2 regions of the Brachybacterium sp. JB7 genome follow, and region 1 is predicted to be linked to the other one. Evidence: riboswitches for the same ligand, from Rfam matches in the RefSeq annotation. Region 1 holds a riboswitch; the other holds the start of a gene.

What was found. Region 1 has a riboswitch for thiamine pyrophosphate ahead of thiO (glycine oxidase ThiO). Riboswitches for the same ligand answer to the same signal wherever they lie in the genome.
Positions count from the first base shown of each region.
Region 2: another riboswitch for thiamine pyrophosphate. It lies ahead of thiM (hydroxyethylthiazole kinase); the one in region 1 lies ahead of thiO (glycine oxidase ThiO).

Region 1 is NZ_QPGN01000002.1:382,333-398,223, forward strand. Features, by position in the region: gene CIK81_RS18690 (ABC transporter permease) at 1-548, shown strand, start outside; gene CIK81_RS04070 (D-ribose ABC transporter substrate-binding protein) at 652-1,665, shown strand; gene CIK81_RS04075 (RbtT/DalT/CsbX family MFS transporter) at 2,020-3,399, shown strand; gene CIK81_RS04080 (dihydroxyacetone kinase family protein) at 3,448-5,160, shown strand; gene CIK81_RS04085 (ribose-5-phosphate isomerase) at 5,359-5,829, shown strand; partial or broken gene CIK81_RS04090 (MFS transporter) at 5,842-7,310, opposite strand; gene CIK81_RS04095 (NUDIX hydrolase) at 7,334-7,825, opposite strand; gene CIK81_RS04100 (urea amidolyase family protein) at 7,884-9,743, opposite strand; gene CIK81_RS04105 (LamB/YcsF family protein) at 9,740-10,510, opposite strand; gene CIK81_RS04110 (hypothetical protein) at 10,649-11,575, shown strand; gene thiE (thiamine phosphate synthase) at 11,600-12,274, opposite strand; TPP riboswitch at 12,512-12,618, shown strand; gene thiO (glycine oxidase ThiO) at 12,613-13,839, shown strand; gene thiS (sulfur carrier protein ThiS) at 13,836-14,084, shown strand; gene CIK81_RS04130 (thiazole synthase) at 14,171-15,001, shown strand; gene moeB (molybdopterin-synthase adenylyltransferase MoeB) at 14,998-15,891, shown strand, end outside.
Region 2 is NZ_QPGN01000008.1:16,387-32,277, forward strand. Features, by position in the region: gene CIK81_RS11025 (copper resistance CopC family protein) at 70-675, opposite strand; gene CIK81_RS11030 (nitrilase-related carbon-nitrogen hydrolase) at 784-2,220, opposite strand; tRNA gene CIK81_RS11035 (tRNA-Arg) at 2,297-2,369, shown strand; gene CIK81_RS11040 (YibE/F family protein) at 2,456-3,685, shown strand; gene CIK81_RS11045 (prolyl oligopeptidase family serine peptidase) at 3,768-5,858, shown strand; gene CIK81_RS11050 (SulP family inorganic anion transporter) at 5,890-7,353, opposite strand; gene CIK81_RS11055 (hypothetical protein) at 7,506-7,775, shown strand; gene thiD (bifunctional hydroxymethylpyrimidine kinase/phosphomethylpyrimidine kinase) at 7,790-8,737, opposite strand; gene thiE (thiamine phosphate synthase) at 8,734-9,531, opposite strand; gene thiM (hydroxyethylthiazole kinase) at 9,528-10,400, opposite strand; TPP riboswitch at 10,392-10,491, opposite strand; gene CIK81_RS11075 (hypothetical protein) at 10,719-11,753, shown strand; gene CIK81_RS11080 (calcium:proton antiporter) at 12,065-13,315, shown strand; gene CIK81_RS11085 (dienelactone hydrolase family protein) at 13,401-14,165, shown strand; gene CIK81_RS11090 (glycine betaine/L-proline ABC transporter ATP-binding protein) at 14,473-15,759, shown strand; gene CIK81_RS11095 (proline/glycine betaine ABC transporter permease) at 15,756-15,891, shown strand, end outside.

The DNA.
Region 1 (15,891 bases):
GCAACGAGCGGGCGGCGCAGCTGTCCGGCGTGCCCGTGCGGAGCGTGACGATCTGGGTCTACGTGGTCTCGGGCCTGTGCTCGGCCGTCGCCGGCATCATCCTCGCCTCGACCCTGACCAGCGCGAGCCCCACCGCCGGGAACACCTACGAGCTCACCGCCATCGCCGGCGTGGTGATCGGCGGCGCGGCCCTCTCCGGCGGTCGCGGCACCGTGCGCGGCACCCTGCTGGGCGCCTTCGTCATCGGCTTCCTCTCCGACGGCCTGGTGCTGATCGGCGTCTCCGCCTACTGGCAGACGGTCTTCGTGGGCGCCGTCATCGTCGTCGCCGTCCTGCTCAACACCCTGCAGTACGGCCGCCCCGGCAAGGCGAGCAGGGCCGGGCGGAAGACCGGCGGGGTCGGCACGCCCGGTGGGCCCGGTGAAGCCGGTGGGCCCGGTGGGCCCAGCGGTCCTCGGGCACCGAGCGATCCCGGCGGCTCGAGCGAGAGCGCTGGGCCTGCTGGGCCCGCTGGGTCCGCTGGCCCCCGCTCCCCGTCCTCCGACTGACCGACCCCCGATCCGACCCGTCCTCATCCACCCCGCTCACCGCATCTCGCGCACGAGCTCCGATGCCTCCCCACCGGCGGCATCCCTCCGAAAGGAAGACATCATGGAACGCAGGCATTTCCTCTCCGCTCTCGGCATCGGCGCCGCGACGGCCGGCCTCGCAGCGTGCTCCGGCGGCTCCGACGACTCCGGTGACTCGGGTGGTTCCGGCGGCGGTTCCTCCGACTCCGGTGGCGGCGGGGCCGACGGCGGCCTCATCACGATCATCGTCAACGACCCCTCGAACCCCTACTGGAAGACGGAGGGCGACGTCGCCGCCGCGAAGGCCGAGGAGCTCGGCTACACGACCACGATCGGTGCCCACAAGGGCGACACCAACACCGAGAACACGCTGGTGGACACGGCGATCTCGAACCAGTCGGTGGCTCTGATCATGGATCCCGCCAACGCCGACGGCTCGATCGGCACCATCAAGAAGGTCCTCCAGGCGGACATCCCCGTCTTCCTCATCAACGCGGAGATCAACGAGGCCGGGCTGGTCAAGGCGCAGCTGGTCTCCAACAACGCCCAGGGCGCGGCGCTCGGCGCCCAGGAATGGGTCGAGCGCATGGGGGAGGAGGGCACCTACGTCGAGCTGTTCGGCCTGCCCTCGGACAACAACGCCCAGACCCGGTCCAACGGCTTCACCACCACGATCGCCCAGTACCCCGATCTCGAGAAGGTCGGCGAGGAGGTCGCGGACTGGGACCGCACCAAGGGGCACGACAAGGCGCAGTCGCTGCTGCAGGCGAACCCGGACATCACGGGGCTGATCTCGGGCAACGACGAGATGGCGCTGGGCGCGATCGCGGCCCTCAAGGAGGCCGGGGCGCTGGACGGCATCGTCGTGGGCGGGTTCGATGGCTCGCCGGACGCCGTCGAGGCGATCAAGAACGGCGAGCTGGCCTACACGGTGCTGCAGCCCGTCGCGCAGTTCGCGGAGCTGGTGATCGAGATGGCCGATGACTTCCTGCGCAACGGCACCGAGCCGGAGGAGGAGAAGCAGGCGCTGGACTGCATCCTCATCACCGAGGAGAACGTCGACAAGATGACGGCGCCGTTCACCTACACGGAGTGAGTCGCAGCACTCGCGCGAGGGGTCGACCGCGCGGGTGCGGAGGGTGGGGGCCGACGCCTGCGGGTGGCGTCGGCCCCCGTCGGCGCCCGACATCGGACCCGCTGCCGTCGTGGCGGAACACACGCCGGGACGCCCACCGGGTACGCGTACCCCGACCACGTATCGGGAGCAGATGCCGGGGCCGCAGGCCGCGAGCACTCCTCGGGAACACACGTCGGTTCTCGTCGGAACATTTGTGCTTGACGTATGTTCGGACGAGGCCTATGGTCATCCCGTCCCGCGCCGGCCGAGCCGTGCGCGAGTCGTGCACGAGGGCCGGGCGACCGGTCGCGCCCACACGAAGGAGTGTCCTGTATGAGTTCGACGACCGAAGCATCCGGTCAGGTCGACGCGCCGGACGGACGGGAGACGTTCCTGGATCGTCTCGGCATCCCGCATGTCCTGCGCTGGGGCTTCCTCGGCGTGCTGGTCTTCATGACCGGCAACGGCATCGAGTCCAACTTCGTCTCCACGCACATCGCCACGACCTTCGGCGGCGGCGACGACAAGATCGACCTCGCCGCCAAGATCATCGCCGCGTACAGCGCCGCGGTGCTGGTCGGTTCGTACCTGGCCGGCGCCCTCTCGGACCTCATCGGCCCGCGCCGCGTGATGGCGCTGGGCCTGGCCGTGTGGGTGGTCTTCCAGCTCGCCTTCCTCGGCTCGCTGCAGCTCGAATCGATCCCGCTGATCGCGATCTCGTACTTCCTGCGCGGCTTCGGGTTCCCCTTGTTCGCCTTCGCATTCCTGGTGTGGATCAACGCCGTGATCGACAAGGAGCGCAACGGAGCCGGCGTCGGCTGGTTCTACGTGATGTTCACCGGCGGCTTCCCCACCCTGGGCTCGATCGTCGCCGTGGCCCTGATCCCCGCCTTCGGCAGCGGCTTCGTCGGTGAGACGGGCGCGATGCTGGCGTCCACGGCGATCGTGGTGATCGGCTTCCTCATCGCCTGGTTCGGCGTGCGCGAGAAGCACGGCTCGATGAGGCTGGCCCCCGAGGGCGAGTCGTCGTCCGGCGTGATCCTCTCCGGTCTGCGGCTCACGTTCACGAACAAGCGCATCGCGATGGGCTTCCTGACCCGCCTGATCAACACTGCGCCCGAGTTCGGCATGTTCATCATCCTGCCCAACGTCATCGCCGGTTCGATCGACGACGGCGGACTGGGCTGGAGCCAGTCCCAGTGGCTCGTGATGACCGCGATCGTCTACGCCGGGAACATCCTGTTCAACGCCGCCTTCGGCACGCTCGGCGACAAGTGGGGCTGGACGAAGACGGTGCGCTGGTTCGGCATCCTCGGCTCCGCGATCGGGCTGCTGGCCTGGTGGTACGTGCCGCACCTGGTCCCCGCCGGCTCCGACTGGGGCTTCGTGGTCTCCGTCATCGCCGGCACCGTCTTCGGCATCATGCTGGCCGGCTTCGTGCCGCTGGGCGCGATCATGCCCGCGATCGCTCCCCGGCACACCGGTGCGGCGATGGCGATGTACACCACCGCCGCCGGCGGTGCGACCTTCCTGGGGTCCGCCGTGGTCGCGATCGTGCGTCCCTTCGGCGGCAACGTCGGCGTGGTCTGGGCCTTCATCCTGCTGTACGCCTGCGCCTTCACGATGACCTTCTTCTTCAACGTCCACCAGCCGCGCCTGCACGGACCGGCCGTGGACGACGACGCCGAGGCCGACGCGCCGACCGTCGCCTGACCGTCGGACGCCCCTCGCCCTGCAGTTCCCACCTGAGAGAGACGTGTGATGACCTACCTCTTCGATGATCCCAAGTCCTTCCCCGCCGACGCCGTGGAAGGCCTCGTGGCCGCCCACCCGGAGGAGCTGCTCCAGGTGCACGGCGGCGTCGTGCGCAAGAACGCGACCCCTGCGGGCCAGCCGGCGCTCGTGGTGGGCGGCGGCTCCGGCCACTACCCGGCCTTCGCCGGATGGGTGGGCCCGGGCTTCGCCCACGGCGCCCCCTGCGGGAACATCTTCTCCTCGCCGTCCTCCGACCAGGTGTACTCGGTGGCTCGCAATGCCGAGAACGGCGGCGGCGTGATCCTCGGCTTCGGCCACTACGCCGGCGACGTCCTGCACTTCGGTGTCGCCGCCGAGAAGCTGCGCGCCGAGGGCATCGACGTGCGCATCGTGGCCGTCAGCGATGACGTCGCCTCGGGCCAGACGGGCGAGCACCGCGATCGCCGCGGCATCGCCGGTGACCTGCCCGTGTTCAAGATCGCCGGCGCCGCGATCCAGGCCGGTGCGGATCTCGAGGAGGCCGAGCGCCTGGCCTGGAAGGCGAACGACGCCACCCGGTCCCTCGGTGTCGCCTTCGACGGCTGCACGCTGCCCGGAGCCGATGACGCGCTGTTCCATGTCCCCGAGGGGAAGATGGCGATCGGGCTGGGCATCCACGGCGAGCCCGGCATCGACGAGACCCCGATGCCGTCGGCCGCGGAGCTCGCCGAGGTGCTGGTGGACGGCGTGCTGAAGGAGACCCCGGAGCTCGACTCCGAGCGCGTCGCCGTGGTCCTCAACGGCCTGGGCACCGTGAAGTACGAGGAGATGTTCGTGGTGTGGAAGCACGCCGCACAGCTCCTCGCCGACGCCGGCCTCACCGTGGTGCGCCCCGAGGTGGGCGAGCACGTGACCAGCCTCGACATGGCCGGGCTCTCCCTGACGGTGATGCGCCTGGACGACGAGCTCGAGCAGCTCTGGCTCGCCCCGGCCGACACCCCGGCCTTCCGTCGCGGCGGCACCGTGGGCGGGGAGCGGGGCGAGGAGCGCGGGGAGCTGTACAGCCCTGGAGAGGATCCGATTCCCGAGGCCACGGAGGAGTCGCGCGATAGCGCCCGCACGATCACCTCGATCCTCGGCGAGGTCGAGTCCCTGCTGGTCGAGCTCGAGCCGGAGCTGGGCCGGATGGACGCGGTCGCCGGGGACGGCGATCACGGCCAGGGCATGGTGCTCGGCATCCGCGCCGCGCACGCCACGGCGCAGCGGGCCGCCGAGAACGGGGCCGGCGCCCGTACTGTGCTCGTGCAGGCCGGGGCGTCGTGGTCCGCCGACGCCGGCGGCACCTCCGGTGCGCTCTGGGGCGCGGCGCTGACCAGCCTCGGCAGCGCGTTCGCGGACGATACGGCGGTGGACGACGAACAGCTCCTGACCGGGCTCGTGCAGGCCGTCGAGGCCGTCGAGCGGCTGGGGCGTGCGAAGCCCGGAGACAAGACGATGGTCGACGCCGCCGTGCCCTTCCGCGAGTCCCTCGCCGAGGCGAAGGGCTCTGGCTCGTCTGCGGCCGACGCCGTGGCCGCGGCCGCGGAGAAGGCCACCGCCGCCGCCGAGGACACCGCCGACATCGCCGCCACCATGGGGCGCGCCCGCAACCACGGCGACAAGTCGGTGGGCACCCCGGACCCGGGCGCGATCTCCTTCTCGAAGATCGTGACCCTGCTGGGCGAGCAGCTGTCCGCCTGAGACGGCCTCCCTGCGGGGCGGGCGGCCGTCCGCCCCGCGCGGGAGACCACCGATCGGTCGGACGCCCTCGGTCAGGGAACACTCCGCCGCTCGTCCGCGTTGCGCTGGGGAGAGGTTCCCGGGGCTCGGGGGAGAGGGCCGACCTCGAATCACTACGAACCGCTACGAACCACCACGAACCACTACGAAGGAGCAGTCATGGGCTGGAAGATCGTCACCGGATCCGACAACGCGGGCTACGGCCACAAGAGCGCGCTGAAGGAGCTGCTGGAGTCCGATCCGCGGGTCGACGAGGTCATCGACGTCGGCGTCACCGGGCGCGAGGACGGCACCTACTACCCGAACGTCGCCGTCGAGGCGGCGGAGAAGATAGCTGCCGGTGAGGCCGACCGTGCGCTGCTGGTCTGCGGCACGGGCCTCGGCGTCGCGATCGCGGCGAACAAGGTCTCCGGCATCCGTGCCGTCACCGCGCACGACCTGTACTCGGTGCAGCGCTCGGTGCTCTCGAACAATGCGCAGGTCCTGTGCATGGGTGAGCGTGTGGTGGGCCTCGAGCTCGCCAAGGAGCTCGTGAAGGTCTGGCTGGACCTCGAGTTCGATCCCGAGTCCTCCTCGGCCGCCAAGGTCGACGCGATCTGCGCCTACGACGGGTCGCTCGAGCAGGCCTGAGGCCTCCCGAGCTCACTGCGCCAGCGCGCGCCCTCGTTGTTCCGGCAGGGTGAAGGCGGCTGCCGCTGCGAGGGCGAAGGCGATCGCGAAGCAGACGAAGGCGAGGGTCTGCCCGCCGGCCACCACCAGCACCGGCACCAGGAACGGGGCCAGCATGGAGGCGATCCGGCCGAACGCCGCCGCGGCGCCCGTCCCTGTGCCGCGCACTGCCGTCGGGTACAGCTCGGGTCCGATCGCGTACAGCGCGCCCCACGCACCGAGGTTGAAGAAGCTCAGCGCGCAGCCGGCGGCGATGATCGTCGCCTCGGAATCCGCGAGCCCGTACCCGATCGCGGAGAGCGCGGATCCGGTGAGGAACACGGTCAGCGTCCAGCGCCGACCGAGCACTTCGATCAGCCAGGCGGCCATCGCATAGCCCGGGATCTGGGCGAGCGTGATGATCAGCGTGAAGGTGAAGGACTGGGTGAGCGTGAATCCCCGCTCCACCAGCAGCGTCGGGATCCAGATGAAGGCGCCGTAGTAGGCCAGATTGATGCAGAACCATACGGCCCACAGGCCGGCGGTGCGCCGGCGCAGCGCGCGCGACCAGATGCCGCCGGTGCTCTCGACGGTGTCGGCCTGAGGGATCTCGCCCACGGCGTCGGGAGCCGCGGCCCGAACCGTCGCCTCACTCGCCTCACTCGCCTCGCGCGGCGCCGGCGGCGGCGTCGGCGCGCGACGGTGCGCTCGGCCCGTCGGCCGTCTGCGCGCGCGGCGCTCTGCTCCGCGGCCTCCTCGAAGCTGCGCACGATGGTCTCGGCCTCGTCGTGCCGGCCCTTCTGCTCCAGGAATCGCACCGACTCGGGCATGCCCCACCGCACGACCAGCGAATACGCGGCCGGCACGAGGCCCACTGCGAGCGCCCACCGCCAGCCCGTCGGCCCCGACGCCGCGACGAAGGTGCCGATCACCGCGGCGAGGATCCAGCCCAGCGCCCAGAACGCCTCGAGCCAGACGATCACGCGCCCACGGATCCGGGCCGGGGCGAACTCGCTCATGAGCGTCGAGGCCACGGGCAGCTCCGCGCCGAGGCCCAGCCCGACCACGAAGCGCAGCACGATCAGGGTGCCCACGCCCATCGCGAGCGCCGAACCACCGGTGGCGAGGCCGTAGACCAGCAGTGTGAGGGCGAAGACGGACCGTCGGCCGATCCGGTCGGCGAGCAGCCCGCCCACGCTCGCGCCGATCGCCATGCCGGCGAACCCGGCGGAGGCGATGAGGGAGCCGTCGCCCTTGGAGATCCCCCAGTGCACGCTCAGAGCGGCGATCACGAAGGAGATCAGTCCCACGTCCATCGCATCCAGCGCCCAGCCGATCCCGGAGGCGCCCAGAAGCTTGCCGTGCTTGCGGGTGAAGGGCAGGCGGTCCAGCCGCTGGGACCTGGTCAGCGAGTGCTCGGCCTGCGGTGCGGCCGGCACTGACGAGGAGGTGCTGGGTGTCATCGTGTTCTCCGAAAGGGGCGGGGTCAGCGCTGGGCGTGGGCGGCGAGGTCCAGCTCGGCCTCGCCGCGCAGCACCGCGAGAGCGCGCCGAGCGCGAGCACCGCCCCAGGGGGAGAGGATCTCGGCGTCCGCCTCGTCGATCAGCGCCCAGTCATCGAGCTCCTCGACCTGAGGCACCACGGTCGCCTCGAGCTGAGCGCGGGGGATCACGCCCGCGTCGAAGACGAAGTGCACGCCCATCGGGGCGCTGCGGGCAGCACTCGAGGGCATCCAGTCGATCGCGAGCAGACGCCCCACCTCCAGGTCCAGTCCGAGCTCCTCGAGGACCTCCCGCCGGGCGCAGCGCCGAGGGTCCTCCCCGGGATCGACGCCGCCGCCGGGCAGCAGCCAGTGGTCGCGGTAGTTCGGCTTCTCGACGACGAAACGGCCGTCCTCATCGCGCAGGATGACGGCGCCGGAGCTGATCACCTTGGGCAGGGAGGCGAAGTAGGCAGGATCCGGGAGCAGACGAGGCATGCCCCTATCGTGGCACCGTCGGGCGCTGCGGGGCAGGGGCAGTCCGCGAGCGGGCGCCTCAGTCCGCGGGGACGAACCGCACAGTGCTGCCCGGGGCCGCTTGGGCCAGCAGGTCCAGTCCCGCCCGGGTGACGACGGCGAGCACCGGATAGCCGCCGGTGCTCGGATGATCCGGCCCGAACACCACCGGCAGCCCCGACGGCGGCACCTGGATCGCGCCGGGCACCGTCGCCTCGCTCGGCAGGGAGCCCGCCCCCTCCGGCACCGGCAGGGCCGGGCCGTCCAGGCGCACCCCGATGCGGTCGGAATCGCCGCGGACCGTCCACTGCGTGCTGGTCAGCGCATCGAGCGCCTCGCTGCCGAGCAGCTCGTCGCGGGGCCCGGCGTGCACGCGGATGCGAAGGGACGGGGCTTCGGCCGACGGGGAGCGCTCGTCGGCCCCGGAGGCGTGCTCCTGCTCCGATTCGCGCTCCGCTCCCGTCGGACCCGGCGCACGGTCGGGCACCGCATCGAGGCCGTGCACGGGGCCGATCAACAGCACATCCCCTGCCTCCAGCGGGGCGGGGCCCAGCCCGGAGAGCGTGTCGCGGGACAGGGAACCGAGGACGGCGCCGGATTCTGTGCTGGCTCCTGGGCTGGCTCCTGCGCTGGCTCCTGGGCCGGGATCGGCGGTCGTCCGCCGCACTCCCCGGACCCCGCCGCGGATCGCGAGGAGACGGCGCAGACCCTCGGCGGGGGGACCGATGACCAGCACGTCCTGGGGATCCAGGGCGATCGCATGGTCCTGGGCCTCGGCCGGCTCGAGCTCGAGCTCTCCGACCTCGGGATCGGTGCGGTGCACGGTGAGCGTGCCGGGCGCACCGGAGACGGCGACGACCGTCGGGACCAGCGCCCGCAGCCGCACCGGGCCCCACAGCGATTCGAGCACGGCCGCGCGCGGGGAGTTGCCGACCGCGACATCGGCCCGCACCAGCGCGCCACGATCGAAGGCCCCCGACGCGCTCACGCCGATCGCCCCCTGACCCGCACGCCCGCCATCCTGCAGGAGCAGGAGCTGCCCGGGGGCGAGCACTTCGAGTGCGGGCCGAGCATCCTCCAGGGGCACGGCCCGGGCACCCCGCCGACGGGCCAGCCTCGATGGCACGGCAGCGGCCTCCGAGCGCGCTCGGGCCAGCGCCGAGGTCGTCGCCGAGAGGCGCGAGACGGCCCGCTGGGCGGTGAATCGCACGCGCGTCCCGGGGGTGAGCAGCGCCGGCGGCGTGCGCGCGGTGTCGAACAGCTCGGCCTCGGTGCGGCCGATCAGCTGCCATCCGCCGGGGGAGGAGCGGGGATAGATGCCGCAATAGCGGGCGGCGAGTCCCACGGCGCCGGCCGGGACGGCGGTGCGCGGTTCCGCACGACGGGGCACGTCCCACGGGGGCCCGGGCGAGCCCGACCCGTCCGTCTGCGCGGAGACGACATCGGAGGCGTCGGGGACGTCTCCGGGCACGAGATACGCGAAGCCCGGGGCGAAGCCGCCGAACGCCGCCGTCCAGGTCGCACCGGTGTGGGCGGCGATCAGGGCGTCGGGGCTGAGACCGAGCAGCTCGGCTACCTCGGTGAGGTCCTCGCCGTCGTAGACGACACCGATGCTGCGCTCGGTGCCCGCGCTCTGCTCCTCGCCCGGTGCCGGGAGATGGTCGAGCAGCGCGCGCAGCGAGTCGAGGTCCCGGGCTGCGGTGCCGGACAGCAGCAGGGTGGTCTCCGCAGGCACCAGATCCACCAGGTGCGGCGGATCCAGGGCCTGGACGGCCGCCGCCGCGGCGAGCACCGAGGCGGTGTCCGGATACTCCGCGAGCAGCGCGGACTCCCCCGCGCGGTGCACCGCGCGGGGCGCAGCGAGACGGGTCCCCTCGGAGGGCGCGGACGGGCTGGTCACAGGGCCGCCTCGAGCAGCACGCCGGCGCCCTCGAGCGTCGAGCGGACCGCGCGGGCGAGCTCGACGGCACCGGGGGTGTCCCCGTGCAGGCACAGCGAGCGTGCCGGCAGAGCGATCCAGGAGCCGTCGTCGGCGCGCACCCGCTGCTCGGTCGCGATCTGCAGGGCCTGTGCGGCCACGGCCTCGGGATCGGTGAGCACGGCGCCGACCCGGCTGCGCGGCATGAGCGTGCCGTCGCGGAGATAGGCGCGATCGGCGAAGCCCTCCAGGACCACGTCGATGCCTGCCTTCTGCGCGAGGTCGACGACGACGGCGCCCGGTGCGGCCACCAGCGGGAGGTCCCCGCCGAGCTCCGTGAGCGCCTGGACGACCGCCCCCGCCTGGCCCTCGTGGTGGGCGATCGCGGAGTACAGGGCGCCGTGCGGCTTCACCCCGCGCACCGTCGTGCCCGCAGCCCGGGCCATCGCCTGCAGACCTCCCACTTGGACGACCACCTGGTCGACGAGATCGGCCGGAGCGATGTCGAGGAAGCGTCGGCCGAAGCCCTGCAGGTCCGGATAGGCGACGTGCGCGGTGATCACGACGGACCTGTCCGCGGCGGCGCGGGTCGCCGCGCGCATCGTGCCGGGGCCCCCGGCGTGCCCCCCGCAGGCGACGTTCGCCGTGGTCACGACGTCGAGCATCGCGGCGTCGTCGCCCATCGACCAGTCGCCGTAGCCCTCCCCGAGGTCGGCGTTGAGATCGAGCGGCGCGGGCAGGGCGGTCATCGGCGAGCGTCTCCTTCGATCGGTGCAGCGGTGCTCATCCATTATCGGCCCTCGGCGGCCCGGATGTCGTCGGACGGCCGCGGAGGCCTGTCGAGGGGCGAGGGCTGACGGGCAACGGGCGACCGATACTGTCGAGGCATGAGTCAGAGCTCCGACAGACCGCACCCCGCCGGCCCCGCTCCGTCGGCCACTGCGTCGTCGGGCCACGGGTCATCGACCCCGGGCGCGGTGCCTGACCTTCCGGGCGGCCTGACCTCGAACGATCCTGCCTCGCCGATCCGCTACACGGCAGAGGATGCCGCGGCGGCCGCCGATGTGCTGCGTCGCGGCGAGGAGGGCCAGGCGGAGCTGCTGGTGTCGCTGACCGACGAGCAGATCGCGGCCCTGGACGGCTATGAGCGACGTCAGTTCACCGCGACCCCGTGGCTCGAGGAGCAGGGGGAGCATCGGCGCCTCGCCGCGGCCGTGGGCCTGCGCGCGCTGATCGCCGCCGGACGCGTCAGCGCCCTCGCGGATCCGGGAGGCGGCGAGCCGAGGTGGCGGGCGGATCCGGAGATCGCCGGCTGCCTGGTGCTGCGCCGCACCGCGACGCTGTTCCTCACGGCTGAGCGCACCGTGCAGACCCCGCAGGGCCCGGAGGTCCAGCGCCTGCACTACTGCGTGCACGACGACGGGGTGCTCGAGGAGGAGGTGACCGCGCTCGGCATCCATCGCTTCACCCCGCTGCGCCTCGAGCAGGCCATCGCCCGGCTGGTCGTCCTGATCGACCCCTCCGGGGTCGCCGCGGGCGAGGGGCAGCCACAGCGAGTGCGCTCCTCCGAGCTCGCCACCAGCGCGATCGGTCAGCAGCTCGCCGCGACCCGTGCCCTGACCGTGCTCACCGTCGTGCGCACGGCGGACGGCTCGGTGCAGCAGGCCAGCAGCTATGCCACGGCGGACGCAGTGCTCACGATGGAGGCGCTGGACCCGGGGTCCGAGGATCCGCAGCTCGAGTTCCGTGCGGTCGGCCCCGCTGACCTGCGCGCCCTGGCGACCGTACTGGTCAGCGGCGGCGGGGCCGGCTGAGAAGGACTCGTCGGCCCCAGGGCCTCAGACCTCCCGGACCAGGGCGTCCCGCAGAGCCCGCGCGGCGGCTTCGGGGTCCCTCGCCGCGGTCACGGCGCGCACCACCACGATCCGCTCGGCACCTGCCTCGCGCACCTCGGGGACGCGGCCGACGTCGATCCCGCCGATCGCGAAGAACGGCGTCGGCGCCTGGCTGGTCGAGGCCAGCTCGGCGGCGGCACGCGGCAGCTCGAGTCCGATGGCGGCCCGGTCCGGCTTCGTCGGCGTCTCCCACACCGGGCCGGTGCAGAAGTAGTCGATCCCGGGATCGGCCTCCGCCTCGCGCATCTGCTCGATCGTGCGCGTGGAGCGCCCCACCAGGACCTCCGGGCCCACCAGTGCGCGCGCATCCTCCGTGGTCAGATCGCCCTGACCGAGATGGAGCACGTCGACCCCGGCGAGCACGGCGACGTCGGCCCGATCGTTCGCGGCGAGCAGGTCGCCGTGGGCCTCGGCGACGGGACGCAGCGCCCGCAGCGCTTCGACCTCGGCGCGTGCTTCGGCGTGCTTGTCCCGCACCTGGAGGATGTCGACGCCCCCGCGGAAGGCCGCCTCGGCGAAGTCGAGCAGCTCGGGCAGGCCCCGCGAGAGGTCCACGCACACGTACAGGCGCGCGTCGGCGAGAGCGCTGCGACGCCGATCTCCCGCCTCGTCCCTCACGACGCGGCGGCGCACTGGTTGGACCGGCTGGACAGGCTGGGCCGGCGGAATCGGCTGGACCGGCTGGACAGGCTGGGCCGGCGGAATCGGCTGGACCGGCTGGGGAGTGCCTGACGCGGACGGAGCGTCGGTCGACGTATCCGGGGGAAGATCGGGGTTCATGGCAGAAGCGTCCCACAGGAGCTGGGCCCGATGGCTGCGGGGTCCCGCGCTCCGGTCCGCCCACGGCGTAGACTCGGGGCGTTCCGTGGGAGCCCGAGACGACGGGCTGAGAGGGCGCGCCGCGCCGACCACCAGCACTGGATGCGGATCATGCCGCCGTCAGGAGGAATGCGCTCATGCAGCGTGTCACCGTCATCGGAGCGGGCATCGTCGGCCTGCTCACCGCTTTCGAGCTGCGCCGTCGCGGCCACCGTGTGCGGCTGCTGTCCGAAGGGATCGCCGAGGGCGCGAGCTTCGCCGCCGCCGGGATGCTCGCCCCCGCCGCCGAGATCCAATACGGCCAGGGCCCCTTGTGGGACATCATGCGCGAGGCAGGAGATCTGCATCGTGACCTGGCCCGTCGTCTCCCGGACGCGGGCTATCGCGACGACTCCACGCTCGTCGTCGGCCGAGACGCCGCGGACCTCGCCGCCCTCCGGGACCTCGCCGCCGTGCAGCGCTCGACCGGCGCCGAGGTGCGCGAGCTGACCGGTGCGGCCCTGCACCGCGAGGAGAGCGCGCTGCGACGCGGTCTCGCCGGAGGCACGCTGCTCGCCCGTGACCATCAGGTCGACCCGAGGCTGCTCGCCGCTGCGGTCCGCGCGGCGCTGACGGCGGAGACCGCGGAGCACGTCGGCCCGCCCGTGGAGGTCTGCTGTGAGACCGTGACCTGCTGTGACGACCTGTCCGCCGACCGCATCGTCCTCGCCGCGGGCCTCGGCGTCCCTGCGATCGACGGACCGCATCGTGCGCTGGACCTGAACCTGCGACCGGTGCGGGGCGACATCCTGCGCCTGCGGGTCCCGCCGTCCCTGCTGCTGCCCGGGGAGGAGAACCTGGTGGCGCACACGGTCCGTGCGATCGTCCGCGGACGCCCCGTCTACCTCGTGCCGCGCGCCGACCGCACGCTCGTCCTCGGCGCGACCAGCCGCGAGGACGATCTGGCGGGCACCTCCGCGGGCGGGGTGCTCCAGCTGCTCCAGGATGCTGCGGAGATCCTTCCTGCCGTGCGCGAGACCGAGCTGATCGAGGTCACCACGCGCGACCGCCCCGGCACGCCCGACGACCTCCCGCTGCTGGGCGCGGTGCCGGGGGACGAGCGCGTGATCATCTCCACCGGCTACCACCGGCACGGGATCCTGCTGTCGGCGTGGGCCGCCCGCCGCACCGCCGACCTGATCGACGAGATCCCGCCTGATCCCTCGACGGCGGCGCTGCTGCATGCTGTGCGCCCGCACCGCTTCACCCGCGGAGCCGTCGACGACCCCGCCGCTGCCTCTGCCCCCTCCAGCACCACATCCACCCCCTCCAGCACCACATCCACCACCGAGTTCTCCGTCCCTGCTCTGGAAGAAGCCCGATGACCAGCATCATTCCCCTCACCGTCAACGCCGAGGACCAGTCGGTGCCCTCCGGATGGACCGTGCGCGACCTCGTCGCCGCGCGTCTGGGGCAGAGCGTCGGCGAGGACGGTCGTGCGGCCGACGGCAGCCCGCTCGGAGTGGCCGTCGCTCTCGACGACGCCGTCATCCCTCGCAGCCGATGGTCGGCGACCGCGCTCGCCGACGGCGCGCGCTGCGAGATCGTCACCGCTGTCCAGGGAGGCTGACCATGACCACGACCGACATCACCACTGACAACCGCACCGGCACCACCGCCGGCACGACTGCCGGCACCACTGCCGATCGCGCCGGGATGGGCGCTGCGGCGCCCGCAGACGATCCACTGGTCATCGCCGGGGAGTCCCTCTCCTCGCGCCTGATCATGGGCACCGGCGGCGCGACGGACCTCGCCGCACTGGAGCGCGCCCTCGTCGCGTCCGGCACCGCGCTGACCACCGTGGCCATGCGGCGCTTCTCCACACAGACCCGTGGCTCCGTGTTCGAGATGGTGCGCCGCCTCGGGATCCGCGTGCTGCCCAACACCGCCGGCTGCTACAGCGTGCGCGATGCCCTGCTCACCGCAGAGCTCGCTCGCGAGGCGCTCGAGACCGACTGGGTGAAGCTCGAGGTCATCGCCGATGACGAGACACTCCTTCCCGACGGGGTCGAGCTGCTCGAGGCGACCGAGGAGCTCGTGCACCGCGGCTTCACCGTGCTGCCGTACACGAGCGATGACCCCGCCCTCGCCCGGCGCCTCGAGGACGCGGGCGCCGCCGCCGTGATGCCGCTGGGCAGCCCGATCGGCACCGGGCTGGGGATCCTGAACCCCCACAACATCGAGCTGATCTGCGAGCGCGCGAACGTCCCGGTCGTGCTCGACGCCGGGATCGGCACCGCCTCCGACGCCGCGCTCGCGATGGAGCTCGGCTGCTCCGCCGTGCTCGTGGCCAGCGCCGTCACCCGCGCGCAGGACCCCGAGGCCATGGCCCGCGCCATGGATCTCGCAGTGCGGGCGGGCCGCGCCGCCGCCGGAGCCGGACGCATCCCGCGCCGCCGCCTGGCCCTGGCCTCCTCCGCCTTCGACGGCCTCATCGACCCGGTCCAGCAGAGCGAGGGCAGCGGGCGGGAGGCCGAATCGTGGTGACCCCGCAGACCCACCAGGCCGGCCCGACCCTCCCGCCGCTGGTCGAGCCCGGGCCGGAGCTGACTGCCGCGCAGATCGACCGTTACCGCCGCCAGATCACCCTTGCGGCGATCGGCACGCTGGGTCAGCGCCGCCTGGGCGCCGCTCGGGTGCTCGTGATCGGCGCGGGCGGTCTCGGCACCCCGGCGCTGCAGTACCTGGCCGGCGCCGGCATCGGCACCCTCGGCGTGGTCGACGACGACGTCGTGGACCTGTCCAACCTGCACCGCCAGGTCATTCACGGCACCGACGTGCTCGGCCGCCCCAAGGTCGACTCGGCCGCCGCCGCCGTGGAACGGATCAATCCCGAGGTCAATGTCGAGACCCACCCGGTGCGGCTGAGCGCCGAGAACGTCGTCGAGCTCGTGCGCGGCTACGACCTCGTGCTCGACGGGGCCGACAACTTCCTCACCCGCTACCTCGTGGCCGACGCCAGCGAGATCACCGGCGTGCCCGTGGTGTGGGGAGCGATCCTGCGCCACCACGGCCAGGTCAGCGTGTTCTGGCCAGGCCGGGGAGCCCACTACCGGGACGTCTTCCCCGAACCGCCGGCCCCCGGGGAGGCCCCTTCGTGCGCCGAGGCCGGGGTGCTCGGCACCCTGCCCGGTCTGATCGGCACGATCATGGCCTCCCAGGTGATCCAGCTGGTCACGGGCACGGGAGAACCGCTCGTGGGGCGGCTCGCGCTGTGGGACGAGGCCACCAGCTCCACGCGCACGCTGCGCATCGAGCGTGATCCCGCCCGGCGACCGGCGACGCGGGTGGAGGTGCCCGCAGCGCTGGATCCGTCCTGTCAGGTGGGTGGTCCGACGGCCGACGAGACCCTCGATGTGCCGGCGCTGCACCACCTG
Region 2 (15,891 bases), on a different contig from region 1:
GCCGCCGGTCTCGCGGGTTCAGCGTGCCGCGCCCAGTGCGGGATCGGCACCGGGCAGCCCGACGGAAGGTCAGCTGCGCTTGCGGAGCACGAAGAACGCGACGAGCGCGGCGATGACCACGACGCCGCCCACCACGCCCAGCAGGATCGGCATCGAGGAGCTCTCCTGCTCCGGAGCCTCGTCGGCGGACGGCGCGGAGGACTGCTCGCCGCCCGCGTCGCTCGCGGCGGCGTCCTCTCCCCCGTTGTCGCTCGGCGCGGCGGCCTGATCGGTGCTGTCCTGCTCGACGGAGATCACGAGGTTGCCCTCGATCGGGTGACCGTCGCTCGAGACCACGCGCCACTGCACGGTGTAGTCACCGGCGGGCAGGGGCTCCTCGAGGGTGGCGGTGACATCCGGCCCCTCGACCGTCGGCTCGATGTCCGCGATGGTCTCGCCGGACTCGTCGACGATCCGCACCACCGGGCTCACTTCGAGCACGTTGTCGGAGTAGGTCAGCGTGATGGCCTCCGGAGAGGTCTCGAGGGTGTCGCCATCGGCCGGATCCGAGGAGATCAGGGTGTCGTGGGCGAGTGCGGGTGCGGGCAGCATCGTGACGACCGCGACCATCATCGCGGCGCACAGCGCGAGCAGGGTGAGAGGTCGGAGGGAGGCACGGCGGAAGGTCATTGGCATCACGCGAGCAGGTTACGCCAGCGCGTGTGCGCATGGCCGGGACGTTCGGCCCGGTCTACGAGGGCGCGGATCTGGGCGAGGTACGGCTCGGTGTCACCGTCTGCCGGATCAGGCCTGCGGCAACGGCACCGCGTGCTCGAGGACCGGCAGAGCCTTCCGGGCGGCGCGCACTTCGGCGAGATCCAGGTCCACCAGCAGCAGTCCCGGAGCTCGGCCGAGCTCCTGACGGATCTGTCCCAGGGGCCCGATCACGGCGCTCTGTCCGATCCCTCGCGCCGCCCTGCCCTCGTAGTCGGCCGGCGGAGCCTGATCCGCCGCGAGCACCACGCACGTGGAGTCCAGGGCGCGGGCCTGCAGCAGCAGGCGCAGCTGCTCGCTCTTGCCGGACCCATCGGCCCAGGCCAGGGGCAGCAGCACGGCGTGGGCCCCGCGCCGGGCGAGAGCGGTGAACTGCTCCGGGAAGCGCACGTCGTAGCAGGTGGCGATCCCGAGCCGGGCGCCGCCGAGATCGAGCGTCACGAGCTCGGTGCCCGGTGCGACGGTCTCGGACTCCTTCGCCCCGTAGGCGTCGAAGAGATGGATCTTGCGGTATTCGAGCTCGAGCCGCGAGCCGTCGTCAGCGGGTCCCCGGAGGATCACCGTGTTGTGCACGCGACCCCCGTCGGCCGGTGTGAAGGAACCGGCGACCACGATGAGTCCGTGCTCCTGGGCGAGCTCGCTCACCAGGCGGTCGAAGGCCTCGTGGGAGGCATCGGCCGCCGCGCGCAGATCGGTGCCGAAGGGGGCGAGCGTGGCCTCGGGCAGGAGCACCAGCTGCGCTCCGGCCTCGGCGGCCGAGGCGACCGCGGAGCGCACCGCGCACTCGGTGACCTCGAAGGCCTCGTCGACCTCGATCTGGGCGAGGGCGATGCGGGGGCCGGCGGCACGCTGCGCCTCCTCGAGAGCGTCCGGGGTGTCGATGTCTGCTCCTTCTGCGCCGTTCGGGGCGCGGGTGGTCAGCTCGTCCTCGCCGAGCTGGGCGTACAGGCGGCGCAGGCTGAGATCGGCCCATCCGCCTTCGTTGCGCTCGACGGCGGTCACGGCGTCGCGCAGGCGGTTCAGCGGCCAGGCGGCGCAGAGGAACTGGATCCGGCCGTCCTCACCGGCGAGAGCGGCGACCTTCTGCTCCGCCGTGCTCGTCTCCAGCAGAGCGGTGAGCGTCTCCGGACGCAGCAGCGGCATGTCGCCGCCGAGCACCAGCACTGCTGAGACGCTTCCCGGCACCTCCGCGACACCCCGCGCCAGTGCGGCGAGCGGGCCGGAGCGGGGCGGATCCTCGAGCACGAAGCGGGCATCGTGTCGCTGTGCGAGTTCCCGGCCGTCGTCGCCGTCAGGTCCCACCACGACCCGGTGGCCGACGGGCGCCGTGCGCAGCACCCGCTCCAGGGTCGTCGCCCCGGCGATCGGGACCCGCGTCTTGTCCCGACCGCCGAGTCGGGAGGAGGCGCCGCCGGCGAGCACGACGGCGGCAGCGGTGGCGGAGGTCTCGTGGAGCTGACTCGACATGCCTCGATCCTGCCATGGGCGCTAGGATGACGACGCTTCGCGCGTCGTGGCATGACGACGACCGACGCGGAGGATCGCCCCCGTAGCTCAGGGGATAGAGCACCGCTCTCCTAAAGCGGGTGTCGGACGTTCGAATCGTCTCGGGGGCACTGAGCAGACCAGCACGGATAGCCGTCGCCGTACGGCCCGTGAACAGCGGTCACGACAACCGCAGGACTCCGCATAGGCTTCGCCCATGGCTTCGGGACACTCCCACTCTCATCGCGGACGTGCCCCCGCTACCCGTCGGTCGCGCACGATCCTCGTCTCCCTCACGACGGCTCTGCTGCTGTTGACCGTGATCGGGCTGGTCGGGCTATGGCCGGCGGCGGATGCCCGGCCCGAGAGGGCCGCGCTCCTGGCTCCTGGCGTCGAGATCCTCTCCGCAGAGGTCACGAAGCTTCCGCCGGATGCACAGCCGCAGGAGTCGATGGTCGTCGAGGCGACCGGGCGCTCCGGCGACATACGGGACGAGAGCGTGCAGGTGGAGGTCACGCCCGAGGTCGCCGCTGATGGCATCCACCCGGGCGATCGGATCCGTATCCTCTCGATCGACGAGGCGGGCGAGGGCGCGCCCTATTTCTACTTCGACCACGAGCGCGGCGTCCCGCTGGGCGCACTTTTCGTGCTGTACCTGCTGGTGGTCGCCCTGGTGGCGCGGGGCAGCGGTCTGCGCGCGGTCCTCGGGCTGGCCGCCGGCGTGGCGATCGTCGTGCTGTTCATGCTGCCGGCGATCCTCGCCGGCGAGAATGCCGTGCTGGTCGCGCTGGTCGGCAGCTCCGCGATGATCTTCCCCTGCGTCTACTTCGCCCATGGCATCTCGATCCGCACCACCACGGCGGTGCTCGGCACGTTCGGGGGCATCACGATCACGGTCGTCGCAGCTCTCGTCGCCGGCCGCCCGGCCGGGATGACGGGCACGGAGGGCGAGGCAGCCCAGCTGCTCGCGGGAAGCTTTCCGGAGGTGTCGCTCTCGGCCGTCTTCCTGGCCGGCGTGATCATCTCGGGTCTGGGTGCTCTGAACGACGTGACCATCACGCAGGCGTCCTCGGTGTGGGAGCTGCGCGCCGCGATGCCGTCGGCGTCCCGCTGGAAGGTGTTCTCCTCGGCGATGCGGATCGGGCGCGACCACATCGCCTCGACCGTCTACACCCTCGCCTACGCCTATATCGGGTCGGCGCTGCCCACCCTCCTGTTCGCCTCGATGCTGGAGCGCTCGTTCCTGGGAACGCTCACTGCCGGGGAGGTCGCGGCCGAGGTCTTCCGCACCCTGATCGCTTCGATCGGCCTGGTGCTCGCGATCCCGCTCACCACGGGGATCGCCGCGCTCCTCGCGTCCAGCCAGGCCTCCCCCGCCGAGAAGACGGGCAAGCCGGTGCGGAGGTCCCGTCGCCAGATGCTCGAGGAGCGCCTCGGCGACCTGTGAGCCCGCCCGTCCGGGTCTGAACCGCCCGTCCCGGTGTGAGCCGGCCGTCCCGGTCGAGCGTCTGCGCGGGTAGCGTGATCGGGTGACTCCCACCACCTCGACTCCTGGCCCCTCCACTCCAGACTCCTCCGCCCCTGACCCGTCCACCTCGGTCGGCGCCTCCGCCGAGGCCCCCTGTTCCCCGTCGTTCGCCGACTTCTCCGACGTCGACGGCTTCCTGCGCATCCCCCGCCTCTCGTCCCTGGCCACGAGCCCTGACGGTCGCGTGGTCGCGGCGATCCAGGAGGCCGACGAGAAGGGCGCGAGGATGGTCTCGTCCCTGTGGGAGCTGGATGCGACCGGTGAGGAGCCGGCCCGTCGGCTCACGGTCTCGGCCAAGGGAGAGAGCGCGCCCCGGTTCGCGCCGGACGGCTCGCTGCTGTTCAGCTCCGCCCGCCCCGATCCCGAGGGCGGGGCCGAGGACGACACCGCAGCAATCTGGCGCCTGCCCCGCACCGGCGAGGCCCGGGTGATCGCCTCTGCTCCCGGCGGGCTGTCATTGCTGGCGGTCGCCGACGACGGCACCATGCTCGGCGCGACCAGCGTGCTCCCCGGGGGAACCCTCGAAACCGACGGCGAGCGCCGGACCGCGCGCAAGGACGCGAAGCAGACCACGATCTGGCACACCGGGATGCCGATCCGGCAGTGGGACCACGAGATCGGCGACGAGAGCCGACGCCTCGTGCTGGTCTCCGCCGACGGCGACCTCACCGATCTCACTCCGGACGTCGGCACCGTGACCCTCTACGCCGCCTCGGCGGACCTCTCCCCCGACGGCGCCACCGTCGCGTCCTCCTGGACCCAGCGGGTGCGCGGCGGAGAGACCCGCAGCTCGATCGTGCTGATCGACACCGCCACCCTGCGACGCGTCGCCCTGCTCACCGCAGACGATGACGCCCAGTACGGGGACCCTCTGTTTTCCCAGGACGGCAACCGCCTGGCCGTGATCCGCTCGACCGCCTCGAGCCCGACCGACACCAGCTACAGCCGCCTGGAGATCCATCCGATCGGCGGCGGCGAGCCGGTGACGGCCCAGCTCGGCGATCTGAGCATCGGTGACGTCGCGTGGGCCGATGACGGCACCCTCCTCGTGGCCGGCGATCTGCACTCCTCCGGCGCGATCCTCGCCGTCGACCCGGCGACCGGCGCCTCGCGCACCGTGGCCGAGCACGGCGTCTTCTCCTCGCTCGCTCCGGCGGCCGACGGGTCTGTCGTCGCCCTGCGCAGTGACGTCGCGACGCCGTCGCGTCCGGTGCGGATCTCGGCAGAGAGCGCTCCTCGTGAGCTGCCTGCCCCGGGCGCGGTCGGCGCGCTACCGGGCACCCTGGAGTGGGTGGAGACCGACGTGGACGGGATCAACGTGGGCGGCTGGCTGTGCGTGCCGGATTCCGCCTCGGCCGCGATGCCCGCCCCGGTCATGCTGTGGATCCACGGCGGCCCGCACGGGTCGTACAACGCCTGGAGCTGGCGCTGGTGCCCGTGGCTCGCGGTGGAGCGCGGCTACGCGGTGCTCCTGCCGGACCCCGCGATGAGCACCGGCTACGGGGACGCCGGGCTGAACCGCGGATGGCCGCGCCTGCCCGACGTGGTGTTCCGCGAGTGCGAGACGCTGTTCGATTCCGTGCTGCTCCGCCCGGAGCTCGACGCCACGCGCACCGCGATGCTCGGGGCCTCCTTCGGCGGGTTCATCGCGAACTGGATCGCCGGGCACACGGACCGCTTCGACGCGATCGTCACCCACGCCGGGCTGTGGGCCCTCGAGCAGCAGCACCGCACCACCGATGCCGCGGCCTCGAAGATGCGGGTGCATCAGCATGAGGACGACGTGCCCGAGTGGTACCGCCAGTACTCTCCGCACCGCGCGGCCGCGTCGATCAGCACCCCGATGCTGGTCACCCACGGCAACCGCGACTACCGCGTTCCCGTCAGCGAGGCGCTGCGCCTGTGGTGGGATCTGGTCTCCGCCTGGGACGGCCCGCCCGAGACGATGCCGCACCGCTTCCTGCAGCTGACCAGCGAGAACCATTGGGTGCTCACCCCGTCCAACGCTCTGGCCTGGAACCAGACGGTGCTCGCGTTCTGCGACCAGCACGTGCTCGGCGTAAATCCCGTGCCGGACGTCCTGCCCTGGTGAGACGGGCGCCGGTCGGGGTCGGGCGACCGCCTCAGTTGAGCGTGCCGGTGAGACGGCCGTGGAAGCTGGTGGAGTGCTCGTCGAGCCCCGTGAAGCGCACCTCGATGTCGTGCTCCGCGTACTTCGCCTGCACGGAGTCGAGCACGGCGACCGTCGAGGCGTCCCAGATCTGCGCGGCGGAGAAGTCGACGGTGACCTGCGCGGGATCCTCGGCGTAGGAGAACTGCTCGACGAGGTCGTTGCTGCTGCCGAAGAACAGCGGCCCGCGAACGGTGTACGCAGCGACCCCGTCGCGGAGCACCCGGCGCACGGTGGTCACGTGCGCGACGCGTCGGGCGAAGAGCACGATCGCGAGCACCGTGCCGGCGGCGACGCCGATCGCGAGGTTGTGGGTGATCACCACGACCGCCACGGTCACGACCATCACGCAGGTCTCCGACAGCGGCATCCGCTTCAGGGTCGCGGGCCGCACGCTGTGGACGTCGACGGTGGACAGCGCCACCACCATCATCACCGCGGCGAGCGCGGCCATCGGGATCTGGGCCATGAGGTCCGAGAGCACGGTGACCAGCACCAGCAGCAGCACGCCGGCAACGAAGGTGGAGATGCGGGTGCGGGCCCGGCCGAGCTTCACGTTCACCACGGTCTGGCCGATCATCGCGCAGCCGGCGATGCCTCCCCAGAAGCCCGCGAGGATGTTCGCGGTGCCCAGCGCCCAGGACTCGCGGCTCTTGGAGGACTTCGTGTCGGTGATGTCGTCGACGAGCTTGGCGGTCAGGAGCGTCTCCATGAGGCCCACGAACGCGACGCTGAGCGCCGTCGGCCCGATGATCTTCAGGGTCTCGAGATCGAGCGGCACCTGGAGCTGGGTGAGGCCGGGCAGGCCGCCGGCGATCTCCCCCTGGTCGCCGACGTTCGGGACTGCGAGGTGGGCGATCATCGCGACCGCGGTGACCACCACGATCGCCACCAGCGGTGCGGGCACGGCCTTGGTGAGCCGTGGCAGCACCAGCACGATGACGAGGGTGAGCGCGAACAGCGGGTAGACGCTGAGCGGCACGTCGAGCACGTGCTGCAGCTGGGCGGTGAAGATGAGGATGCCCAGCGAGTTGACGAATCCGATCATCACCGAGCGCGGGATGAAGCGCATGATCCGCGCGAGGCCGGTGACCCCGAAGAGGATCTGGACGAGTCCCGCGAGGATCACGGTGGGCAGCAGGTACTCCACGCCGTGGGTGTGCACGAGCGGGGCGACCACGAGGGCGACGGCTCCGGCGGCCGCGGTGATCATGGCGGGCCGGCCGCCGAGGATCGACATCGAGATCGCGAGCACCACGGAGGCGATCAGGCTGACCTTCGGGTCCACGCCGGCGATCACGGAGAAGGAGATGACCTCGGGGATCAGGGCGAGCGTGGTGACCGCTCCGGCCAGCACCTCGGTGGTCAGCAGGCGGGGTCGACGCAGTGCCTCGGAGAGTCGGGGAGAAGGTGTCACGCACGGATCGTACGGGACCCCGGATGGTCGGCCGACGTGGCATCCGCCTCCGCCCGGCCGGCCCGCGACGGCAGGCCAGCGCCACCACGACTAGGCTCGAGGGAACTTTCCCCGTGCGCACCATGGCGCGGGGCCGCCTGGACGGAGGACGCATGACCGACCGCACGCGCCGATCCTTCGACGCCACCTGGCTCCCCTTCGGGATGCTCATCGGCTTCATCCTGGGGATGGGGGTCGCGCTGACGATGACCTCCAACCTGCTGATCGCCGGAGGCATCGGTTTCCTCGCCGGCGGGATCATGGGGGTCGCGCTGGGCTTCCGCCGCAAGCGGGGCTCGAGCTCGGCCGACGAGGATGCCGCGGACGACCGCTACCGCGCGACCCACGGCGACCCCGCACCACGGCGCGACGACGACCACTGAGCCCGACGCGGCGATCAGCCCTCGCGCGCGATGCGGTCCAGCGTCACCAGATGGTCGACGGGGCCGTGGCCCTTGTGCGGGGTGCGCGACAGCTCCTGCTCGGCGCCGGAGATCAGCGCCCGCTGCAGGTAGTCCCGGCCGGACCGGAGGGCGAGCAGGTCCTCCCCCACGCCCGGCCGCTCCAGGTACGCGGCAGCGGCGTCCGTCGTCCGCGTCAGCAGGGTGAGCTCCCCGTCCCGCCCGGCCTCGCACAGCGCGCGGGCCCGGGCGATCCGCGCATACTGACCGGCGATCGCCGAGGACAGGGTGCAGCCGGTGCCGTGGGTCGAGCGGGTGCGCACCCGCTCGCCGCGCAGCAGGTCCACCCCGTCGCCGTGGGCGATGACGTCGACCATCTCCTCCCCGGCGCGATGTCCGCCCTTGAGCATCACGACGTCCGTGCCCAGGTCCCGGAGCCTCATGGCCTGGTCCTGCATCTGCTCGATGCTCTCCGCCTCGCCCTCGTCCAGCAGGCGGGCGGCCTCGGGCAGGTTCGGGGTGAGCACGTGGGCCAGCGGCAGCAGCCTCTCGCGCAGGAGCGTGGTGGATTCGTTTTCCAGCAGGGCGTCCCCGCTGGTGGCGATCATGACGGGGTCCAGCACGATGCGGCCGAACTGCTCGGGCCTGGCCTCGATCGCGGAGATCACCGCGGCGACCACGTCGGCGGAGGCGAGCATGCCGATCTTCGTGGCGTCGACCGGGATGTCGTCCAGGACGCTCGTGATCTGCTGCCCCACGGCCTCCCCGCCGACGGGGATCACGGCCTGCACGCCCAGGGTGTTCTGCGCGGTGAGCGCGGTGAGGGCCGTCGTGCCGAAGACGCCGAGCGCGGAGAAGGTCTTCAGATCGGCCTGGATCCCGGCCCCGCCTCCGGAGTCCGAGCCCGCGATGGTCAGCGCGGTGGGCGGTCGCCATGCCGTCATGCCTGATCCTCCTGCCCGATTCCGTGTCCGATTCTGTGTCCGATTCTCGGCCCGCCTGCTGGTCCGTGTCCGGAGTTGCTGGCCTGCCCGGCTCCGCGGGTGAAGGCGGCCAGCAGCCGGGCGGATGCCGCCTGCGGGTCCGCCGCGCCGGCGATCTGCGAGACGACGCAGATCCCCTCGACGCCGGTCGCCGCGATGGGCGCGGCAGCGGTCTCGTCGATCCCGCCGATCGCGACGGTGCGCGGCAGCGGGGATCCCTCCGTCCGGGCCGCCTCGTGCCAGGGCGCGAGGCAGGCGGTCAGCCCGTCGATGCCCAGCGGCGCTGCGGCATCGGTCTTGGTGGCGGTCGAGTGGATCGGTCCGATGCCGAGGAGGTCGGCCTCACCTGCTGCGAGCGCCTCGCGCACCTGAGCAGGGGTTCCGGTGGACAGCCCGATCATGAGGTCCGGGCCGAGCACCTCACGGGCATGCGCCGGCGTGGCGTCGTCCTGGCCCACGTGGAGGTGGCAGCGCGTCTGCTCGGCCACCGCGAGGCGGTCGTCGACCACCAGCGGGATCTGCGCGGCGCGGGCTCCGAGCTGCGCTCCGAGCACTCGTCGGCACTCCTCCACGAGCTCGACGAGGTCGGCGTCCGTGGCGTCCTTGTCCCGCAGCTGGATCATGCCGGCCCCGCCGCGCACGGCGGCGAGGACCACGGCGGGCACGGCTCCGATGCCGCCGGAGAGCGCGGAGTCGGTGACGTGGTAGAGCCGCAGGTCGCACTCGTGCGCTGCGCGCAGGGACGGGCGGGTCATGCGCCGGCCGCCGGGGAGATCCCGCGCTCGTCGAGCTGCACGATGCCCAGCACGTCGGCCGGGGTCAGGGCGTCCAGCGCGTCGAGCCAGGCGACCGCGAAGGAGCCGACGCCCTCGGCCGTCCGCGCCGCGCGGGTTCCGGCCGCGCCGAGCAGGGCGTGGGCCGCGAGCACGGCGTCATGCGCGGTGAGGTCGGTGTCCCGGGTCGCGCCGAGCACTGCCGCGCAGCTGGCGCCGAGCGAGCATCCGGTGCCGATCACGCGGGTCATCAGCGGATCACCGCTGGTCAGCAGTGTGGTCCGGTGGCGGGAGACGATCGCGTCGCGCTCCCCGGAGACGGCCACCACGGCACCGCTGCGTTCGGCGAGGTCGTGGGCCGCCTCGAGCACGGCGTCGACCGAGTCGGTGGAGTCCACGCCGCGGCCTCCGCGGCCGGTGCCGGCGAGCGCAGCGATCTCCGAGGCGTTGCCGCGGATGGCGGTGGGGCCGAGTTCGAGCAGCTCGTGGGCGAGCGGGGTCCGCACCGGCAGCGACCCGATGGCGACCGGGTCGAGCACCCAGGGCCGCCCGGCGTCGCGCGCGGCTCGGGCGGCGGCGGGCATGGCCTCGACCTGGGCGGGAGAGACGGTGCCGGTGTTCACGAGGATCCCGTCGGCCACTGCGGCGAAGACGGGCGCCTCCTGCGGGTGGTCCACCATCGCGGGTGCCGCGCGGATCGCGAGCAGCACGTCGGCCGTGATCTGCTGGACGACGGTGTTGGTGAGGCACTGGACCAGCGGCCCCCGGTCGCGCAGCGCGGTCAGGGCGCGTTCGAGGCGCACCGCCGCAGCGGGGCGCGCCGCCTCAGCGGACGGCGTGGAGTTCTCCATGGATGACGATCCCTTCGCAGGTGTGGGCCCGAGCAGGTTCGACGGGTCTGATCTCAGCCGTCGCGTCCCGACGGCACCCCGTGTCACTGGTCGGCGACTCTAGCAGGGGCCCGCACACAGGATCTCCACAGACAGGTCACCAAAGACTCTTGGGTAAACCTTGACCGACCCTTGACCTTTTGGCACGGTGTGACGCGGATCCCTTCGAGTCGGCGTACTGCCAGATGCATCGCGAGACGCTGCGCCAAGCGCGTCACCAGACGCATCACCAGAAGGCTCGGACGGGGCCAGCCATCCGCTGACACGAGGGGGAACACCATGACCGCGAACAGCACAGCGCGTCGCGCTCGCGCTCGCACCGGCACTCGCACCGCGCTGGCCGTCCTGGCCGGAGCCGCTCTGCTGAGCGTGTCGGCCTGCGGGGGCAGCGCCGACGACGACGGCAGCGCGGACGACGGTGGCGGTGACGCCCAGGAGCAGCCGATGGAGGCCTCCGACGGGGGAAACGGCGACGGGTCCGACGAGGATTCCGAGGACACGACGGAGGCCGACGACGCGGGCAGCTCGGGCAGTACGGGCAGTTCAGACGGCGGCTCCGCTCAGGACGATGGGGTGGGTGCGGGGGCCGGGGATCCGGCCGACGCGGACGGAAGCGGGCAGGAGGGTGAAGAGGGAACCGGCGACGGGAGCGGCAGCGAGGGGGACGATGCCGCGGACGGCCGCACGCAGATCATGCTCGTGACGGATCTGCCGGGCGACGACCAGACCGGCGACGGCTGGCCCGTGCTCTCACCGGACGAGCTCGCCACGACGCTCGCCGAGCCGTTCGACGGCACGGCGACCTGTGAGGAGGAGCTGGAGCTCGCGCCCGGCCGGAGCGCCACGTGCACGGGCCCGGCGAGCATGGACATGACCGAGCCGGAGCAGGAGTGGACCGCCCAGGCAGCGCGGGTCCCCGTAACCGGGGAGCTCGGCGAGGGCGGCGCCGTGGCGGTGCTGTTCACGACGGGAGACGGCCTGACCGGCCCCGCAGACGTGCTGCTGGACGAGGGCACCGAGCTCACCGGGCTGGGCTTCGGCTCCATGTTCGGCTCGGAGGACCTCAGCGCCCAGGAGCTCGAGGAGAGCACCCTGCAGACGCTCACCTCGGAGAACGCATACGTGCCGGTCGCCGAGGCGGACTGGGAGTCCGTGACCTGTGAGGACGGGCTGAGCTTCGAGGCCTTCGAGCCGTCGCCGTGCACCGGCGAAACGGCCGACGGCGAGACCTACCCGCTCCACGTCGCCCCGGGCACCTACGTCGACAACGACCAGGGTCTGCTCGTGGGCATCGCGCGCAGCGACGCCGGCTGAGCCCGACGACTCCGACCGAGCTACCCCGACGCTCGCCGCCCGGCGCGCTGCCCGCCGCGCTGGTCGCCGCTCGGTGCACCTCGTGCTGCGTTGCGTGATCCGCCCCGGACGCCGCCGCGCCTCCGGGGCGCTCTGGTCCCTCTGCTGGTCAGATCGCTCACCAGCTCCGCCCCACCCCTCCCCGTCGCCTGCACGTTCCGCTACCGTGGGCGGTGCGCCGCACAGGTCACGCAGGCGCCTTGGCCGGGACGACCCGACCCACGAGAACCCGATGAGGACGGCCTCGGAACAGGATCTGGATCATGCCGTCCATGCCGCCTCTCCCCTCCTCGACGCCCTCCACGGGCTCTGCGGACTCCGCGCAGCAGCCGGAGGACTCTCGCGCTCTGACCGGCCGCTCCTTGCGACGCGCCGTGCTCACCCGTTCCGCTCTCGGACGCCTCGCCCTGGGCTGGCTCGGGGTCGGCGCTCTCGCGGTGGCCGCCCCGTGGCTCGCAGGCCCGCTTCCGGGGATCGCCTTGGTGCTCGTGCTCGCAGCGATCGTCGCGGTCATCGTGATCGCGGCCGGCGGCGTGGTGCAGCAGGCCGAGGCGCTCGCCCATCGCCTCGGCGACCCCTACGGCACGCTGGTGCTCACGTTGTCGATCGTCGTGATCGAGGTGGTGCTGATCGCCGCAGTCATGCTCGGACCGGGCGATCATCTGACCATCGCGCGGGACTCGGTGATGGCGGTCTCGATGATCATCCTGAACCTCGCGCTCGGGATCTGTCTGGTCGCAGGCGGGCTCCGCCACGGGCTGCTGCGGCCCAACCGTTCCGGCACCGCGATCTACCTGGTGCTGCTGACCGTGCTCGGCGGCCTGGCCTTCGCCCTGCCCCACCTGATCGGGACCGACGGCTCCTTCGCCCCGGTCCAGGCCGTCGTGATCGCCGCGGTCACCGTCCTGGTCTACGGGGTGTTCCTGTGGCGGCAGACGGGTGCCCGCGCCGCGGACTTCCAGGAAGTCGGACTGCGTCCGGCGGGACCCACCGACACCGACGAGAGCACGACCACCGACGACAGCACGGTCTCCGACACCGCACCGATCAGCGCCACCTTCCGCGTCCACCGTGCGGAGCTGCTGGCTCGCGCTGCGCTGCTGATCATCACCGTGCTGCCGATCGTGCTGCTCTCCCATGACATGGCCGACCTGCTCGACGACGGCCTCGCCCGGCTCGGTGCCCCCGCAGCACTGGGCGGCGTGCTCATCGCGATGATCGTGTTCACGCCCGAGTCGATCACCGCGGTGAGAGCCGCGCTGGGCGGGGAGATCCAGCGGGTGGTGAACCTCTGCCACGGGGCCCTGGTCTCGACCTTCGGGCTCACCATCCCCACAGTCCTGGTGATCGGGCAGCTCACGGGCCAGCAGGTGGTGCTCGCCGAATCCCCCGTGAACCTCGTTCTGCTCGCGGTGACCCTCGGGGCCTCCGCCCTGTTCACGGCCGTCGGCCGTTCCACCGCACTGCAGGGCGTCGTCCACCTGGCGCTCTTCGCGGTCTACGCGGTCGCGCTGTTCCTCTGAGCACCGTCCTGGCTGCGCCCAGGGGGCGTTCTCTGACGAGCACCGAGGCGGAAGCGCGGCCGCAACCCCGGGGTACAGTCGCGGCGTGAACGCGACGATGCTTTCGATCCCGACCGACGACGGCGACCTGCCCGGACTGCTCTGGCTGCCCGAGAATCTCGACCGGCCCGCCCCTGGCCTCGTGGTGCTCCAGGAGATCTTCGGCCTGTCCGACTACATGCAGCAGCGCTGCGCGGACCTCGCCGCGCTCGGCTACGCGGTGCTCGCCCCGCAGCTGTTCGCCCGGCTGGATCCGCCGGTCGTCGGCCTCGAGGACGGGGCCGACGCCGAGGCCTGGCTCGCCGAGGGCATGGAGCTCACCCAGCAGCTGCCGTGGGAGCGTGCCGAGGCCGACGCCCTCGCCGCCCTGAACGCCCTGCGTGCGCACGGCGCGGTGGACTCCGAGCGCGTGGGCCTGGTGGGTTTCTGCTACGGCGGCGGGCTCGCCTTCTCCACCGCGGCGGCCGCCACCGACGAGGACCGCCCGCCGGCGGTCCTCGTCAGCTACTACGGCTCCGCCCTGCCTGCGCTGCTGGACCGCTCCGACCAGGTGACGATGCCGAGCCTGCACCACTTCGGCACGGCCGACGCCTTCATCCCGCTGCCCACCGTCGAGCAGATCCGCGACGCCGTCACCGGCGCGGGCAGCAGGCCGCAGGTGCGCTTCGAGCTGCACGAGGGGGCGGGCCACGCCTTCGACAATCCTCACGCGTTCCTGCACCACGCCGGGGCGTCCGACGCCGCCTGGCGGCAGACCGCCGATTTCCTGGGCAAGCGGCTGCCAGCATCCGCTCGCGGCGCTCACGGGTGACGATTCAGACAGATCGCGGTCGCGTGACCGAATAGTTATCTCCGGATTGTCGGACAGTCCGGACGTAGGCCCCACACTCCGTGTCGGGCCGGCATTGCTCCAGGCCACTACGAGGATCCCTGGTCGAGCGCGGCAGCGGCCTTCGGCGTGCTCCCTGAGGCGAATCGGCTGGACCTGGACGTCAGCGGTTTGCCGAGACGCGAAGGGCTTGTGAAGATGGCTCATCGGGTAGGCGCCCTGCGCGACGGGGGAGACGACGCTGTGGCTTGCCCGCCCACGATCTCTGTCCACCCATGAAGGAGCCCACGTGCCGCCAGTCATCAGCGCCGAAGGTCTGTACAAGGTCTTCGGGAGACGCCCTGCCCGCGGGGTGGAGGCACTCCGCCGGGGCAGCACCCGCGACGACCTCCGCGAAGACGGCCTCACGGCCGCGGTGATCGACGCGAGCTTCAGCGTGGATCCCGGAGAGATGTTCGTCGTGATGGGCCTGTCCGGCTCCGGCAAGTCCACCCTGATCCGGATGGTCAACGGTCTGCTCCCCGCGACCGCTGGAACGCTCGACATCGGCGGCCAGAACCTCTTCTCGATGTCGCCGGCGAAGGTGCGCGAGGTGCGCCGCAAGCGCATCTCCATGGTCTTCCAGCACTTCGCCCTCCTCCCCCACCGCACGGTGGGCGAGAACGCGGCGTACGGTCTCGAGATCTCGGGGCTGAACCGCTCCGATCGCGAGCAGAAGGCCAGCACCGCCCTCGAGATGGTGGGCCTGAAGGGATGGGAGGGCTACAAGCCCTCGGCTCTGTCCGGCGGCATGCAGCAGCGTGTCGGCCTCGCCCGTGCGCTCGCGGCGGGAACCGACATCCTGCTCATGGACGAGGCATTCAGCGCCCTGGATCCGCTGATCCGCCGTGACATGCAGGATCAGCTGATCGAGCTCCAGCAGCGTCTGGAGAAGACGATCCTGTTCATCACTCACGACCTCAACGAGGCCATGCGCATCGGCGACCGGATCGCCATGATGCGCGACGGCCGCATCGTGCAGATCGGCACCTCCGAGGAGATCCTCAACGAGCCGGCCAACGACTACGTCGCGAAGTTCATCCAGGACGTCGATCGCAGCCGCGTGCTGACCGCCTCCGCCATCATGGAGCAGCCCCCTGAGGTGCTCGGCTCCGGGCAGGGGCCGCGCACCGCGCACAAGCTGCTGCGCGAGACCCAGAACTCCTGGCTCGTCGTGCTCCACCGGGACCACACCCCCGCCGGGATGCTCCTGGAGGACGACGTCGCCGAGGCCGTGCAGGCCGGACGCAGCGACCTTCCCTGGTCGCCACCGCATGAGATGCACGTGGTCCGCCATGACACCCCGATCGCAGATCTCTTCGCCCCGTCGGCCCAGCACCGCAACCCCCTCGTCGTGGTCGACGACGACGGGAAGTTCCTCGGCGTCGTGCCCCGGGTGACGCTGCTGACCGCAGCCGGCGTCGCCCATGAAGGATCGCCGTCGTCCCCGTCCTCTCCCGGTGCGCCGGGGGACACCGTCTCTGCGACGGGTTCGAGCACCGTCACCATCGATCAGGAAGGGAGCGAGGCCCGATGAACTTCATCCCCCGCATTCCCATCGGCGAGTGGGCCGAGTCGGGCATCGACTGGCTGACCGACAACGTCGCCGGCCTGTTCGATGTCATCAGCGCGATCTTCAACTTCCTGGTCGGGAACCTGACCTACGGGC